One region of the Anaerotignum faecicola genome, then DNA from elsewhere that is predicted to be linked to it. Evidence: riboswitches for the same ligand, from Rfam matches in the RefSeq annotation. Region 1 holds a riboswitch; the other holds the start of a gene.

Region 1 (7,556 bases):
GAAACCCATTCCAAGGTGGAATATATCGTTGCACACGGCATTGCATCTTCCGTAGAAGGGCAGAAGGTTGTGATTGGCAGCTACCATTTTGTATTTGAAGATGAGGCATGCACGATTGACCCTGCGGAGCAGGAAAAATTCGATGCACTGCCGAAGGAGTATTCTCACCTGTATCTGGCAATTGACGGCAGGCTGGCGGCGGTTATCTGCATTGAAGACCCCCTGCGTGCAGAGGCGGCAGAGGTTATCAGCAATCTGAGGGCGCTTGGTCTGAAAAGAATCGTAATGATGACGGGGGATAACGAGCACACCGCGGCAGCAATCGCAAAAAAGGTCGGCATTGAGGAATACTTTTCCGAGGTTCTGCCGGAGGATAAGGCGGAATTTGTACGCAAGGAAACAGAAAAGGGCAACAAGGTTATTATGATTGGCGACGGCATTAACGATTCTCCTGCGTTGTCTGCGGCAAATGTCGGCATTGCTATCAGCGATGGTGCAGAGATTGCCCGCGAAATCGCAGATATCACGATTGCGGCGGACGATTTGCATGAGCTGGTAAAGCTGAAACGGCTCAGTAACCTGCTGATGAAGAGAATTCACAGAAATTATCGTGCAATCGTCGGCATCAATGCAGGGCTAATCGCGTTTGGCGTAGCCGGCGTATTTATGCCTGCAACATCTGCATTGCTGCATAATATTTCTACGTTGGTTATCAGCTTGCAGGATATGCGGAATCTGCTGGATGATGCAGAATAAAAAAATATCTCCTTCGGAAATTTCCGAGGACTTCCTAAAATAAAAATAATATGATAAAAGACCGGTACTGCAAAGCTGTTTTCGCCTGCAATGCCGGTCTTTTATGAGTTATGGGGCAAACTATTACAGCCACTGCCTGATTCTGCCGGGCATAATGCGTTTATGCCCATATATAAAGTCAATCAGCGCTTTTCGGTCAATGATATCCATTCCGGCTGTGTTTTTATATTCTCCCTCAACGGTAAACAGGAAAACCTTATCTCCGTTGGCTGTTAATTCCTTATAATGATTGCCGTCAAGAGGCGTTTTTCCTGTCTTGACCTGCGGATATGCCTTGTGGCTGCCGTCTCTTGCTACGGCAACAAATTCATAGGTCTGCGTACCCAGCTTATTTGTACTGGAGTAGAGGAGATAGCCTTTTTCTAACTGTAAATACAAGCTGACGACCTCCTCCACATCCTCCGGCTGTAGGAAATCCAGAATTTCTTCTTTTTTCACAGCGCAGTCAGGATAGAATTGTGTTCCGGTAATCGTATTATACAGGTGCTCCGAGTATTTCAACGGAACATCCCCCTTTATTCGTTGCAATGCTGCGCTTGCCCGAAAGCTGTTTACAACCCTTCCGGGCACCATCTCAACAGTGCCGATTTCATGGAATTCAACATCCACATAGTTGATGACATCCTCATAGATATGTGCGGCATCACAGCTATATTTCCATGTGCTCAGTACACGACATAAATAGTAAACGCCATTATGGCGTGTCCAAATCAGATCATCCACAGCCATTTCCTTTAAGGCGTGAATGGATACAACAAAGCCGCGACAGGAATCATACTGCATGCGCCCTTTTTTCTCACATTCTTCGATAGAAGTCGGGATATAGGGGATGCCATCTGTATTGCGTAAGCACCAGCCTACGCCCAGAATATTGTTTTGCAGGCAGAATTCAAATGCCTTCCCATCCTGACTGCCTGTTTTTACGGTGGTTCTCCACAAATAGATATCCTTATCTGTCATTCTATGAGCATCCCCTTTTCTATACGGTTTGTTTTTTGTTTTGCTCGTTTTATCAGATATCTTTATCATACAGTTTCTACAGCTATCTGTAAACTTTCTGCAGAACATTTTGCTGCGTCAGCTTATGAAAATTGCTTTCCGAAAAAATGGCAATGCGTGAGGGAGATTTTTTTGCTCGAAAATCAGGGAGGACAGTAGATTTTTCTGTATCATAGGGGTATAATGAGACAATATATTTTACGTCAGAAAAAAGAGGAGAGCGTGCGTGATGCAGATAGTATTTGCCCTTGTGGCTTTGGTGGTTGGCTTTGTGCTGTTGGTAAAGGGAGCGGATTGGTTCGTAGAGGGCTCCGCAGGCATTGCAAATAAATTCGGAATTCCGCAGATTGTCATCGGGCTGACGATTGTAGCCATGGGGACGAGCATGCCTGAGGCGGCGGTCAGTATTTCGGCGGCACTGCGCGGCAGTGCGGAAATTACGATAGGGAATGTAGTAGGCAGCAATATCATGAATATTCTGGTGATTCTGGGCTTGACGGCGGTGGTGTGTCAGATTGCGGTGCAGAAAACAACGATTCATTATGAAATTCCGATGGTGATTGGTGTGACGATTTTATTGGCAGTTATGGGGCTGCAGAACAATATCATCAGCAGAGCAGAGGGTGTCATCCTTCTGGCATGCATGGTGGTGTATATGCTGTATCTTCTGCGGCTGGCAAAAAGAGGCGTTGTGGAGAATGAGGAGATGGACGCATACGCGAAGCAGGTATCCTTCGGCAGGCTGATTCTGCTTGTTGTGGTTGGTGTGGCAGCAATTATTTTCGGGAGTCATGTGGCTGTGGAGGCGGCATCTGCCATTGCGCGTATTTTCGGCATAAGTGAGCGTTTTATCGGACTGACAATCGTTGCCTTCGGCACTTCTCTGCCGGAGCTGGTGACAAGCGTGGCGGCGGCAAGAAGGGGCAATTCGGATATTGCAGTCGGTAATATTGTTGGCAGCAACCTGTTTAATATCATGTTTGTGGTCGGGATTACGGCGGTGATTGTGCCGGTTGTGTATCAGCCTACATTCCGGGTGGACAGCATTGTGGCGGTTGCGGCAGCGGTGCTTCTTCTGGTATGTGTTTACCGCGGAAGGGTTTTGAAACGCCGGCACGGACTGCTGATGCTTGCCTGCTATGGCGGCTATTTTGCGTACCTTCTGCTGGCGTAAGGAGAAAGAAGGGATTTTATGCACGTTCGATATTACAAAGAATATTCACAGCATTTGCAGAGAGACATGGAGTTTAAGGTATATGGGCATGCAGGGCTGCCGATGATTGTTTTTCCGTGTCAGGATGGGAATTTCTACGATTTTGAGGATAGAGGCATGGTGAATACCGTTGCGGACAGGCTGGAAAACGGACAGCTGCAGCTGTTCTGTGTAGGCTGTGTGGATGAGGAAACGTGGAGCGCGGCATGGGGTGACCAGCATGGCAGAATTCTCTGGCATGAGCAGTGGTTTCGTTATCTCTGTGAGGAATTTCTGCCGTGCCTGCATCAGATTCACAGCGAAACGGACGGCGTTTCCTATGAAGGCAGAGTGATGCTTGCAGGGATGAGCATGGGCGGCTATCATTGCGTGAATCTCTATCTGAGAAGACCTGACCTTTTCGGCGGATGCCTTTCGTTGAGCGGTCTGTTCCATGCAGGATATTTCTTCCCGAATTATGATGATGTGGATATTTATTATAATTCGCCTGTGGATTACTTGCCGCAGATGCCGCAGGATCATCCGTTGGTGGAGCAGTTCCGCCGCGGAAGGATTATTATTTGCTGCGGACAGGGCGCATGGGAGGATGAAGCGAAAAAGGACGCATGGATTCTGAAGGAGCAGTTTGAACGGCTTGCTGTGCCGGCATGGATTGATTTCTGGGGCGAGGATGTGAACCACGATTGGCCCTGGTGGGAGAAGCAGTTTCCGTATTTCGTGGGGAAGCTTCTGGAGGGCTAGAAGGATTGGCAGAGTGAGGGTCTTACCATTTGAAGGTCTTGCCATTTTTGGAAGAGAGGTATATAATTAAATTTACAAGTGAACACAAAGGGGAGCTTGTCTTGCAGGCTGAGAGGAAGGAAAAGCCTTCGACCCATAACCTGATTTGGATAATGCCAACGTAGGGACGCTTGAAAAAGACGTAAAAGCGTTGGGAAACTTCCAAAGGAGAGGTTTCCCTTTTTGATTGCAAAATAGTATAAAAACTTTCTGACGGATTCCGAAGCAAGGAAGCTGACCCGATGGAGCATCGGGAGGATAGAGGGGGAGCGCCCTATATCCTGCAGAAAGAACAGCAGCGATGGGAAGCCGTGTTCCGGCGTGAGAGGAAGCCAGTGAGTTTCGACCGATTTTTCTGAAAGCCCTTTTCAAGGGGGAAGTCTATGTATTTCAGGAAGAACGCTGTCTGTTCTTCCTTGTTGAGAAAGGAGTCTATCAAAATGAAGCAATTCGGAACAAGAAAATTATGTTATGCAGGTATTTTATGCGCGGTGGCAGTGGTTGGCAGCTTTTTCTATATCCCTGTATTCGGGAGCAAATGTGTGCCGGTGCAGCACATGGTAAATATTCTGTGTGCGGTGCTTCTAGGGCCGTTTTACGGCGTGGGTGTTGCATTTTGCGCAAGCTTAATCCGAAATCTTCTGGGTATCGGCAGTTTGATGGCGTTCCCCGGCAGTATGTTTGGGGCGTTGCTTTGCGGGCTTGCCTTCTGGAAAACAAAAAGTATCCCTCTGACCTTGATTGCAGAGGTGTTTGGCACAGCGGTTTTGGGCGGTCTGTGTGCATATCCCGTTGCGATTCTGTTTATGGGGATGCAGGCGGGGCAGATTGCGTTTTATGCCTATGTCATTCCGTTTCTGATTTCCACGGCAGGCGGTGCGATTTTGTCCGGTATTCTGCTGGGGGCATTGCGGAAAACAGGGATTCTGAAAACGGCGGCAGTCAGATAAGGAGGTAAGGAGAATGTTAAAGGAAATGCTGGATCATGTGCGGGAAAAATGCCCGCTCATTCATAATATTACAAACTATGTAACCGTAAACGATTGTGCGAATATTCTGCTTGCGTGCGGCGGTTCTCCTATCATGGCGGACGATGCCGAGGAGGCGGAGGAGATTACAGCAATCTGCGGCGGCTTGAATATCAATATCGGGACGCTGAATCAGCGCACCATTCCTGCGATGCATTTAGCAGGCAAAAAGGCAAACAAACTGGGACACCCTGTTGTATTAGACCCTGTTGGGGCAGGTGCATCCAAGCTGCGGACAAATACCGCCAAGGCACTGCTGGAGGATATCCATTTTACGGTTCTGCGTGGGAATATCTCCGAAATCAAGACACTGGCTCTGGGGACAGGCGGCGCAAAGGGCGTAGATGCGGATATCGCGGACAAGGTGACGAAGGAAAATCTGCCGCAGACGGTTGCATTTGCAAAGAAATTCGCGCAGGAAACGGGTGCGGTGATTGCCATTACGGGCGCGATTGATATTGTTGCGGACAGCGAAAGGGCATTCTGCATTTACAACGGACATCCCATGATGAGCAGCATTACAGGAACAGGCTGTCAGCTTTCTGCGATGACGGCGGCTTATGTGACGGCAAACCCCGAAGCTCCCTTGGAGGCGACGGCGGCGGCAGTCTGCGCCATGGGCATTTGCGGCGAAAAGGCACATGCAAGGCTGACAGAGCAGGACGGTAATTCCAGCTACCGCAATTATATTATTGATGCCATCTGCAATCTGACCGGCGAAGAACTGGAAAAATGTGCGAAATATGAAATCCTTTGAGAACGGGAGGAAAAGCAATGAAATGTGAAAAGGAAACCATGCTGCTGTATGCCGTAACAGACCGTATGTGGACAGGCAAGCAGACGTTAATGGAGCAGGTAGAGGATGCACTGAAGGGCGGCGCGACCTGCGTACAGCTGAGAGAAAAGGAACTGGATGAGGAAAATTTTCTGAAGGAAGCCATTGAAATGAAAGCGCTGTGTGCGAAATACGGCGTGCCCTTTATCGTGAATGATAACGTGGAAATTGCCATCAAATGCAAGGCAGACGGGATTCATGTAGGGCAGAGCGACATGGAGGCCGGCAATGTGCGTGCGCTGGTCGGTGAGGATATGATCATCGGCGTTTCCACAAAAAATGTGGAGCAGGCATTGGCGGCGCAGAAGGCAGGTGCAGATTATCTGGGCGTTGGCGCAATGTTCCATACGGGGACAAAGCTGGATGCGGAGGAGGTTTCTCGCGAAGCGGCGCAGGAAATCACAGCGGCGGTGGATATCCCTGTGGTTGCCATTGGCGGCATCAATAAGAAGAATATTCTGGAGCTGAAGGGTACCGGCGTGGACGGTGTGGCTCTGGTTTCCGCGATTTTCGGCGCAGAAAATATCGAGGAAGAATGTAAGACATTGAAGGCCCTTTCCGCGGAAATGGTGCAGGCGTAAAAAATTTGCGAGAGCAAGAAAAAAGTTTGGAGGAAGACAGCATGAAAACAGCATTGAGCATTGCAGGCAGCGATACCAGCGGCGGCGCAGGGATTCAGGCGGATTTGAAAACCATGACGATGAACGGTGTATTTGCCATGAGCGCGATTACGGCATTGACGGCGCAGAATACCACCGGCGTACAGGGGATTTTTGAGGTGACACCGGAATTTCTGGGGATGCAGATTGACAGCGTATTTACGGATATCCGCCCCGATGCGGTGAAAATCGGGATGGTTTCTTCTGTAAACCTGATTTCCGTGATTGCGGAAAAGCTGACGGCATATCATGCGGAAAATATCGTGGTTGACCCGGTGATGGTTGCGACCAGCGGTGCAAAGCTGATTAGCGAGGATGCGGTTTCTGCGCTGAAGGAAAAGCTTCTGCCCCTTGCGACGGTTGTTACGCCGAACATTCCTGAAGCGGAGGTGCTTGCCGATATGAAAATTACAAGCCCTGCGGATATGGTGACGGCGGCGGAAATCATCAGTAAGGCATACCATTGTGCGGTGCTTTGCAAGGGCGGACACAGCATGAATGATGCGAATGACCTGCTTTATGATGAAAAGGGAGCACATTGGTTCCGCGGAAAGCGCATTGATAACCCCAATACCCATGGCACAGGCTGTACGCTTTCCAGCGCGATTGCGGCAAATCTGGCAAAGGGAAATGATTTGGAAACCGCAGTGGAGCGTGCGAAGGAATATATCTCCGGTGCGTTGGCGGCAATGCTGGATTTGGGCGCAGGCAGCGGCCCGATGAATCATGCGTTTGATTTGAAGGAAGAATATACGAAGTGAACATGAAGCGCAGCGAAATGTGAATGGTACCGCTTAGACAAACTTGAATTGACCGAGCGGAAAGAGAGGGACGCTTCTTGTCCGAAGGGCAAGAAGATGGACGATGACAAAGGAAGATAACTGCGATACGGAGGAGGACTCATGATGAGGGCTGAAAAAATAAGAAGAATCTTGTTTCCTAAAAAAGTTTCACCCTTACGGCTTTTGGGATTTCGTTTGTTTCATATAGGAGGACGCACAAGATGGCTTATCGGCTTGTTCAGACATTAAACTTCGGTTGATAGGAGAATGAGGCGAGTAAAAAATCGGGAAGGAAAAGTGCTTACTTGAATGAAAATACTCCCGATTTTATCAACAGTAGCATAGGACCACAGAAGTATAAAAAGGGCGGATATTTGAATCTATCGAATGTCTGCCCTTTTTGTTTAACTTAATGTTCTTCTTCTACATACAAATCTGCGATGG
Region 2 (7,556 bases), 590 kb from region 1:
TGGATGTGAAGGTGACAAGAATCGCAAACGGCGTTCCGGTTGGCGGCGATTTGGAATATGTGGATGAGATTACGCTTTCCAGAGCCTTGGAGGGCAGGAGAGAACTATAAAGAAGCATAAAAAGAAGCGAAGGAAATCAGAAGTTGATAGCCTTCGCTTTTTTTATGCGCATTACATGAAATAGGACAGGGTCAGACCGACACCGCCTGCCAAAGAGCAGGCAACGACAAGAGCCTCGACTGCCTTGGTGTAGCCGCTGATAAGGTTGCCTTCGAGCAGGTCACGCATGGATTTTGCGAAGGTCATACCCGGCAGAAGCGGCATAATGCTGCCGATGATGATGGTGCCGATATGCGCCGAGGGGAAGCGCGGCTGAATGAGGCAGGTAAGGCATGCTGCCGCAACACCACCCAGAAACGGCCCGAAGAAATAGGGGATTTTCTTTTTGCCAAGCCAGATATCCAGACAGCCTAAAAACAGCCCGATGACAAAGGCAATGCAGCCATCCAGAAAGAAGGGCGTATCCAGAAAGGAGCAGCAGCCCGAAATCAGACCGTAGCCGAAAACACGAATCGGGAGGGGATAGAAGGAAAACTGATGGATTTCCTTCAGACGCTCAATGGCCTCATCCAGAGAGATTTTGCCCGAAACAAAGGCGCGGGACATATCATTGACCTCGCAGACCTTTTCAAAATTGATGGTACGGGTGCGGACACCGCGCATCATGGAAAGGGGGCCCTTTTCCTCGCGCGGGAGGGTGACGATGAGGGCGGTGGAGATGGCGGTTGCTTCGATTTTTTCTCTGCCTGTGGTGGAGAGAATCCGTTTCATGGTATCCTGCACACGGAAGGTTTCTGCGCCGTTTTTCAGCATGATTTCGCCTGCATCCAGAGCGAGATTGATAAGCTTCGTATCGTTATCCATAAGGCGTTTCTCCTTTCGTTTGATAAAATTCGGCTCAGCTGTTTTTTCTCTTCAATCTGGGGAAGAAAGAGAACCATGCCTGCGGCAGAACCAGAATGATAACAGAGCCGATGCCGATGGCACCTGCCAGCTTTAGCGCAGTCAGAATATTTGCGGTTGTTTCCAGCACGCGGCTTTCCATGGCAGAGGTGATGCAGCGATAGACCGCCGCACCGGGTACCAGAGGCAGGATGCCGGGGATATGATAGACAATCGTCGGGAGCATGCGGTGGTAGGAAAGAAAGCGCGCAAAGCCTGTTGCGGCAAAGGTTGCCAGAAGCGTTGCCAGAAAGGACGAGCCATCATGCCGAAGGACAAGCTGATACACCAGCCAGCAGAGGAAGGCGGTCAGCCCGCAATAGGGGATTTCCTTCCGGGGGGCATTGCAGACGATGGCATAGCCTACGCTTGCAAAGAGTGCAACCAAGGGATGCACAAGATAGAAAAACAAGGTTGTATTCATAGGATTTCCTCCGTTCATTCAGTCATTTGAAACAGCGCCAGCGCAACAGCAACCCCTGCGGCGATGGAGCAGGCAATGAGCAGAACCTCAACTACCTTGGAATTGCCGCTGATGAGGTTGCCCTCAAGCAAATCTCGCATTGCCTTGGAAAGCGCAAGCCCCGGCAGAAGCACCTTCATGGTACCGATAATCAGCTTATCCAGCTGGGTGGCAGGAAGGAGCGCATGCGCCATGCAGGCGGCAAGCCCCGTAACCAGACCGCCCATCAGGGGGGCGACAAAGAAGGGAATCTTCTTGCTCTCCAGATAGACCAGTGTACAGCCCATGAGAAGGGCAATGACGAAGGATACCAGAAAATCCTGCACAGAGCCGCCGACCATAAAGGCGAAGCCTGCGCCGCTGATGGCATAGCCAAGCACACGGGTGCTGAATTTGAAGTTGGGTGCGTGATGAATTTCTTGGCAGTGGTCTAAGGCTTCGGTGACGCTGATTTTGCCGGAGACGAAGGCGCGGGACATATCATTGACGGCGCAGATTTTTTCAAAATTCAAATCGCGGTTTTTGACGGCGCGCGCCATAGAGAGAGGACCCTTTTCCTCTCGTGGCAAGGTGACCATCAGAAGGGTACACATTGCCAGGGCTTCTATTTTTTCCTTGCCGGAAACGGAGAGAATCCGCTGCATGGTGTCCTGCACACGGAAGGTTTCCGCGCCTGAGGCAAGCATGATTTCGCCTGCATCAAGGGCAAGGTTAATCAGTTGGGTATCATAATCCATAACCGGGGTTTCCTTTCTAAAAAATTAAGTCAAAAACAGGTTTTTGACTTGTTGGACAGAAGAATAAACTGACAAGTTCCGTCAGCATAAATGCTTAGAAACTTGCAGTTTTCCTCGAGTGGGCAAAGCCCGCTCTGCGGATTCCATTCGGGACACCGAAACGGTTTCCCGAACCCTTCCGCTTTTATGTTGGCAATTTATTGGCAATTTAAGTATGATTGCACCTTCTTTAGTGTAGTCGTTTTCCGAAAAAAGTAAAGTAAAATTATTTTAAGTTTTTTTGAAATTTTTGTGAAAAGCGACAGGTGCTTTCCCCGTAATTTCCCTAATTGAGAAAAGAAGTATTTGCCATTTAAAAAAAATATGCTATAATCAAGGAAATAAAGCAAAAAGCTGGGGGTGCTGATGCAGCTGAGAGGATGAAATGCCAACCCTTTGAACTTGATGTGGTTAATACCAACGGAGGGAAGCGAAGCAACGAGGACAAACGAAGACCTTTTCCGATTGGGAGAGGTCTTTTCTATTGCAGAGCAAAGGAAAGGAAAAGAAAGGAAGAAGAACATGAGCTTGACAGACAGATTATATGCAGTGGCAAAGCCTATCTGGGAAGGGTATCTGGAGCAGCCCTTTGTAAAGGAGCTGGGCGAAGGGACACTGCGCGAGGACAGATTCCGTTTTTATATGGTGCAGGATTATCGTTATCTTTTGCAGTATGCGAAGGTATTTGCGATGGGCGTGGTGAAAACAGAGGACGAGGCACTGATGACACGCTTCTCCTATATGGTGCATGACACACTGGACGGGGAGATGAATATTCATAAGGCGTATATGTCCCGTCTGGGGATTACGGAGCAGGAGGTAGCAACCACAAAATCCACACTGACGAACCAGTCCTACACCTCCTATATGCTGGATGAGGCATATAAGGGCGGCCCTCTGGAGATTCTGGTGGCGGTGCTTTCCTGCGCATGGAGCTATCAGATGATTGGGGAGCACCATCAGCATGTACCGGGGGCATTGGAGCATCCTTTGTACGGCGAATGGGTGCGCGGCTATTGCAGCAAGGAATACTGCGAAACCACACAGGAAATCATTGATCTGGTAAACGAGCTGGGGAAGGATATTTCTGCGGAAAGAGAAGCGCATCTGAAGGAGATTTTTGAAAACTGCAGCCGCTATGAGGCAATGTTCTGGGATATGGCTTATGAGGAAATCCCTGAATAAAAGGGCTCTGCAAGAGAAGCTTTGCAGACAGAAGGAATGGTGTACAGATGATGTTGGAATTTAAAAATGTTTCCTTCCGCTATGCGGTGGACGAGTTCCCCATGATGGAGAACCTTTCCTTTTCCGTAGAGGCGGGGGATTTCGTTTCGATCATCGGGGCGAGCGGCTGTGGCAAAAGCACGATTTTCCGTTTAATCAACGGATTGGAGCAGCTGCAGGAGGGCGAGATTTTGGTGAACGGGAGACCCATCCGTGAGCAGAAGCAATACAGTGCCTTTATGCCGCAGAAGGATTTGCTTTTTCCATGGCGGACGATTGAGAAAAATATCTGTTTGCCGATGGAGCTGGCAGGTGTGCCTGCGGCGGAACAGGCGAAGCGCTGCAAGGAGGTTTTGGCACAGGTCGGACTTTCGGAATATATGAAAAAATACCCGAAGGATTTATCCGGCGGCATGAAGCAGAGGGTTTCCTTTGCGCGCACGCTGCTTTCGGGGGCGGATATGCTCCTGCTGGATGAGCCGTTTTCCGCACTGGACTACCTGACGAGGGTGGAAATGCAGGAATGGCTGTTGGAGCAATGGGAGCATTACCATAAGACGATTCTTTTTATCACGCATGACGTAGAGGAGGCGGTATTCCTGTCGAAGAAAATTTTTGTGATACAGGACAGACCGTTTTCTTCGATGGAGATGGTAGAGGTGCCCTTGCCTGCCCATCGGGACAGAAATGATTTGAAAAAGCCCGAAATCGTCGATTTGAAGGAACGACTGATTGGGAAGCTGAGAAGGAGTGTGCGCTTATGAAACGAAACATTTCTTCTTTGATACTGGTATTTATCCTCCTGCTTTTCTGGCAGGGGGCGGCAATGGGCATCAATGCGGCGTATATCCTGCCCTCGCCCACGCAGATTCTGGTGCGGCTGTGGGAGCTGAGAACGCCCCTGTTTTTGGTGCATTTGCCGGCAACGATGGGCGTTACCGCACTGGGACTTTGCATTTCCGTGGTGCTGGGGCTTTTGCTTGCGATTTCGATGGACTGGAATCCGAGACTGGAAAAAACGCTTTACCCCGTTATCATTGCCTCCCAGACGATTCCCACAACGGCCCTTGCGCCGCTGTTTATCCTCTGGTTTGGCTATGGCATTTGGAGCAAGGTACTTGTGACAATTCTGATGACGTTTTTCCCGATTGCGATTACCGTTTTTGACGGTCTGAAAGGGACGAAGCGGGAAATGGAGGAGTTGCTTTTTACCTACGGTGCAACAAAAAAGGATATTTTTTTAAAGCTGAAGCTGCCGACGGCTCTGCCGCATTTCTTTTCCGCAATTAAGATGTCCGTGCCGATGAGCGTGATCGGGGCGGCAATCGCGGAATGGCTTGGGGCGCAGAAGGGGCTTGGCTATTTCAGCAAACGAATGATGACACAGCTGGACGGTGCAGGGGTTTTTGCGCCTGTGGTATTGCTGTCCGTTGTGGCAATGGTGGCAGTTGGCATCATTACCCTGATAGAAAAGAAAATCATCACATGGAGAAAAGAGCTGTAACGGCTCGCGGAACGAAGGGAGAAGGTAAGCTATGAAAAAGAAACTGATGGCACTTGGCATGGCGGCGGTGCTGGCATTCGGTGCGGCAGGCTGCGGCGGCGGAACCGATGCAAAAACGGATGATACGGCTCTGGAGGATTTCAACATTGTTCTGGACTGGTATCCCAATGCGATTCATTCTTTCCTGTATGTAGCGCAGGAGAAGGGCTATTTTGCGGACGAAGGACTGAACCTGGTTATCAACTTCCCTGCCAACACAAATGACGGCATTTCCATGCCGGCGGCAGGCAAGGCGGATATCGGGATTTACTATTTGCAGGACGCAATCCAGACGGCAGTAGAGGAGAATGTTCCGATTGTTTCTGTCGGTGCAGTGACACAAAGCTCTCTGAATGTTGTGATTTCCCTTGCAAAAAGCGGCATCAAGGGTGCGGAGGATCTGGCAGGCAAGAAAATCGGCTATAGCGGTACGGCTCTTTCTGAGGCACAGATTGCATCTATGCTGAAAAACGTAGGGCTGTCTGCGGATGACTGCCAGTTTGTAGATGTTGGCTTCGACCTTTTGACAGCAACCACAACCGGACAGGTGGATGCAACCACAGGCAACATGGTAAACCACGAGGTACCGCAGTTGGAGGAGGAAGGCTTTGATATCAACTATTTCTACCCCACCGATTACGGCGTTCCCCAGAGCTATGAGCTGGTATTTTTGGCAGGGAAGAATGCAGTGGATAAAAATCCTGAAAAAATCGAGAAATTCCTGCGTGCCTGCCGCAAGGGCTTTGACTTCATGAAGGAAAACCCTGAGGAAGCATTGCAGATTCTGCTTGACCACCAGAATGAGGAAAACTTCCCGCTTTCCAAAACAGTGGAAACAAAGAGCATGGAAATTCTGCTGCCTGTAATGGAAACAGAGGATGCGAAGTTCCTGTCTCAGGATGTTTCCGTATGGCAGAATAATGCGGATTGGATGTATGAAAATGGGATTCTGAAGGAAAAGACGGATGTTTCCTTCCTGGTAAAAAATTTATTGGATGAATAAATAAAGGCAATCAAAAAGCCCCCTATCCTAGGATAGGGGGTTTTGTTGTATGTCTGATTTCGACTTAGGGCATCCATGCTCTTTATACATTGAAGCGGAACAGCACTACGTCGCCGTCCTTCATCACATATTCCTTGCCCTCGGAGCGGACTAAGCCCTGTTCCTTTGCGGCATTATAGGAGCCCAGACGCATGAGGTCATCATAATGCACAACCTCTGCACGGATGAAGCCGCGCTCAAAATCGGAGTGGATTTTGCCTGCCGCCTGCGGTGCCTTTGTGCCCTTGGTGATGGTCCACGCGCGGGATTCCTGCGGCCCTGCGGTCAGATAGCTGATTAAGCCCAGAAGCTTATAGCTTGCGGCAATCAGGCGATCCAGACCACTGGTTTCCACGCCCAGCTCGGCAAGGAATTCCTTTTTGTCCGCTTCGTCCAAATCGGAGATTTCCTCCTCGATTTTTGCGCACAGCACGAATACCTCGTTATGCTCTGCGGCGGCATATTCTCTGACTCTGCCGACAAATTCGTTGGATGCACCGTCATCCGCCAGATCCTCCTCTGTGACATTTGCGGCATAAAGCACGGGCTTTGCGGTCAGAAGCGTCAGGGTCTGCACGAATTCATAATCTTCGGGGGCATCAAATTCCACGCTTCTTGCGGACTTGCCTGCCTCCAGCGCTTCCTTCAGCTTTAAGAGAATATCCAGTTCTCTTTGCAGGGATTTATCCTGCTTTGCCAGCTTGACGGTTTTGGAAATGCGGCGCTCCAGAATTTCGATATCGGAGAAAATCAACTCCAGATTGATGGTCTCAATATCACGGATGGGGTCGATAGAGCCGTCCACATGGACAACGTTTGTGTCCTCAAAGCAGCGGACAACATGACAGATGGCATCCACCTCGCGGATATGGCTGAGGAACTTATTGCCAAGGCCCTCGCCCTTGGATGCACCGCGTACCAGACCTGCGATATCGACAAATTCGATTACCGCGGGTGTTGTTTTTGCGGAATCGTACATTTCTGTCAGCCTTGCCAGACGCTCATCGGGGACGGGAACCACACCCACGTTGGGGTCGATGGTGCAGAAGGGGTAATTGGCTGCCTCTGCCTTGCCCAGTGTCATAGAATTAAATAAGGTGCTTTTGCCCACGTTGGGCAGACCTACGATACCTAATTTCATAGTTTTTTTCTTCCTTTCGGTTTTTCTGCATTTGAAAAGGAGGATAACCCTCCTATACTATCCTAATAGTATAGCGAAAAGGAAACGGCTTGGCAAGGCGAAACCTCAGCATTTCCCGTCTTTTTTGTCTTTTCTGCTCTTTTTGCATTTTCTGCCCAGAACGGCGAAGGCGGACAGAAGGAGAAAGAAAAGACCTGCAAAGGCACCATAATTTCTCAGATCGTTCTTTGTGATGAAAACGCCGTTTGCCGGAGTTTCATGGATTGCTTTTGCCGGAACGCGCGTGTGGGTTCTTTTTTCCTGCATAAGAAAGACCTCCTTTATAAAAAATAAAGTTTTCTGTTTTTCTTTAGTATACACCTTTT

What was found. Region 1 has a riboswitch for thiamine pyrophosphate ahead of thiW (energy coupling factor transporter S component ThiW). Riboswitches for the same ligand answer to the same signal wherever they lie in the genome.
Region 2: linked by a shared signal. The riboswitch ahead of tenA (thiaminase II) and the one ahead of thiW (energy coupling factor transporter S component ThiW) in region 1 are both predicted to bind thiamine pyrophosphate.

The regions. Positions count from the first base shown of each region.
Region 1 covers NZ_BHVZ01000001.1:552,427-559,982, reverse strand. Annotated here, with positions in the region: gene EJE48_RS02630 (heavy metal translocating P-type ATPase) at 1-756, shown strand, start outside; gene EJE48_RS02625 (hypothetical protein) at 880-1,776, opposite strand; gene EJE48_RS02620 (calcium/sodium antiporter) at 2,045-2,989, shown strand; gene EJE48_RS02615 (esterase family protein) at 3,008-3,769, shown strand; TPP riboswitch at 3,848-3,954, shown strand; gene thiW (energy coupling factor transporter S component ThiW) at 4,249-4,758, shown strand; gene thiM (hydroxyethylthiazole kinase) at 4,772-5,593, shown strand; gene thiE (thiamine phosphate synthase) at 5,611-6,252, shown strand; gene thiD (bifunctional hydroxymethylpyrimidine kinase/phosphomethylpyrimidine kinase) at 6,294-7,091, shown strand; gene EJE48_RS02590 (PhzF family phenazine biosynthesis protein) at 7,522-7,556, opposite strand, start outside.
Region 2 covers NZ_BHVZ01000001.1:1,139,874-1,147,429, forward strand. Annotated here, with positions in the region: gene recR (recombination mediator RecR) at 1-110, shown strand, start outside; gene EJE48_RS05590 (threonine/serine exporter family protein) at 172-924, opposite strand; gene EJE48_RS05595 (threonine/serine exporter family protein) at 959-1,426, opposite strand; gene EJE48_RS05600 (threonine/serine exporter family protein) at 1,441-2,202, opposite strand; TPP riboswitch at 2,588-2,687, shown strand; gene tenA (thiaminase II) at 2,764-3,426, shown strand; gene EJE48_RS05610 (ABC transporter ATP-binding protein) at 3,474-4,229, shown strand; gene EJE48_RS05615 (ABC transporter permease) at 4,226-4,969, shown strand; gene EJE48_RS05620 (ABC transporter substrate-binding protein) at 5,001-6,011, shown strand; gene ychF (redox-regulated ATPase YchF) at 6,094-7,191, opposite strand; gene EJE48_RS05630 (hypothetical protein) at 7,297-7,497, opposite strand.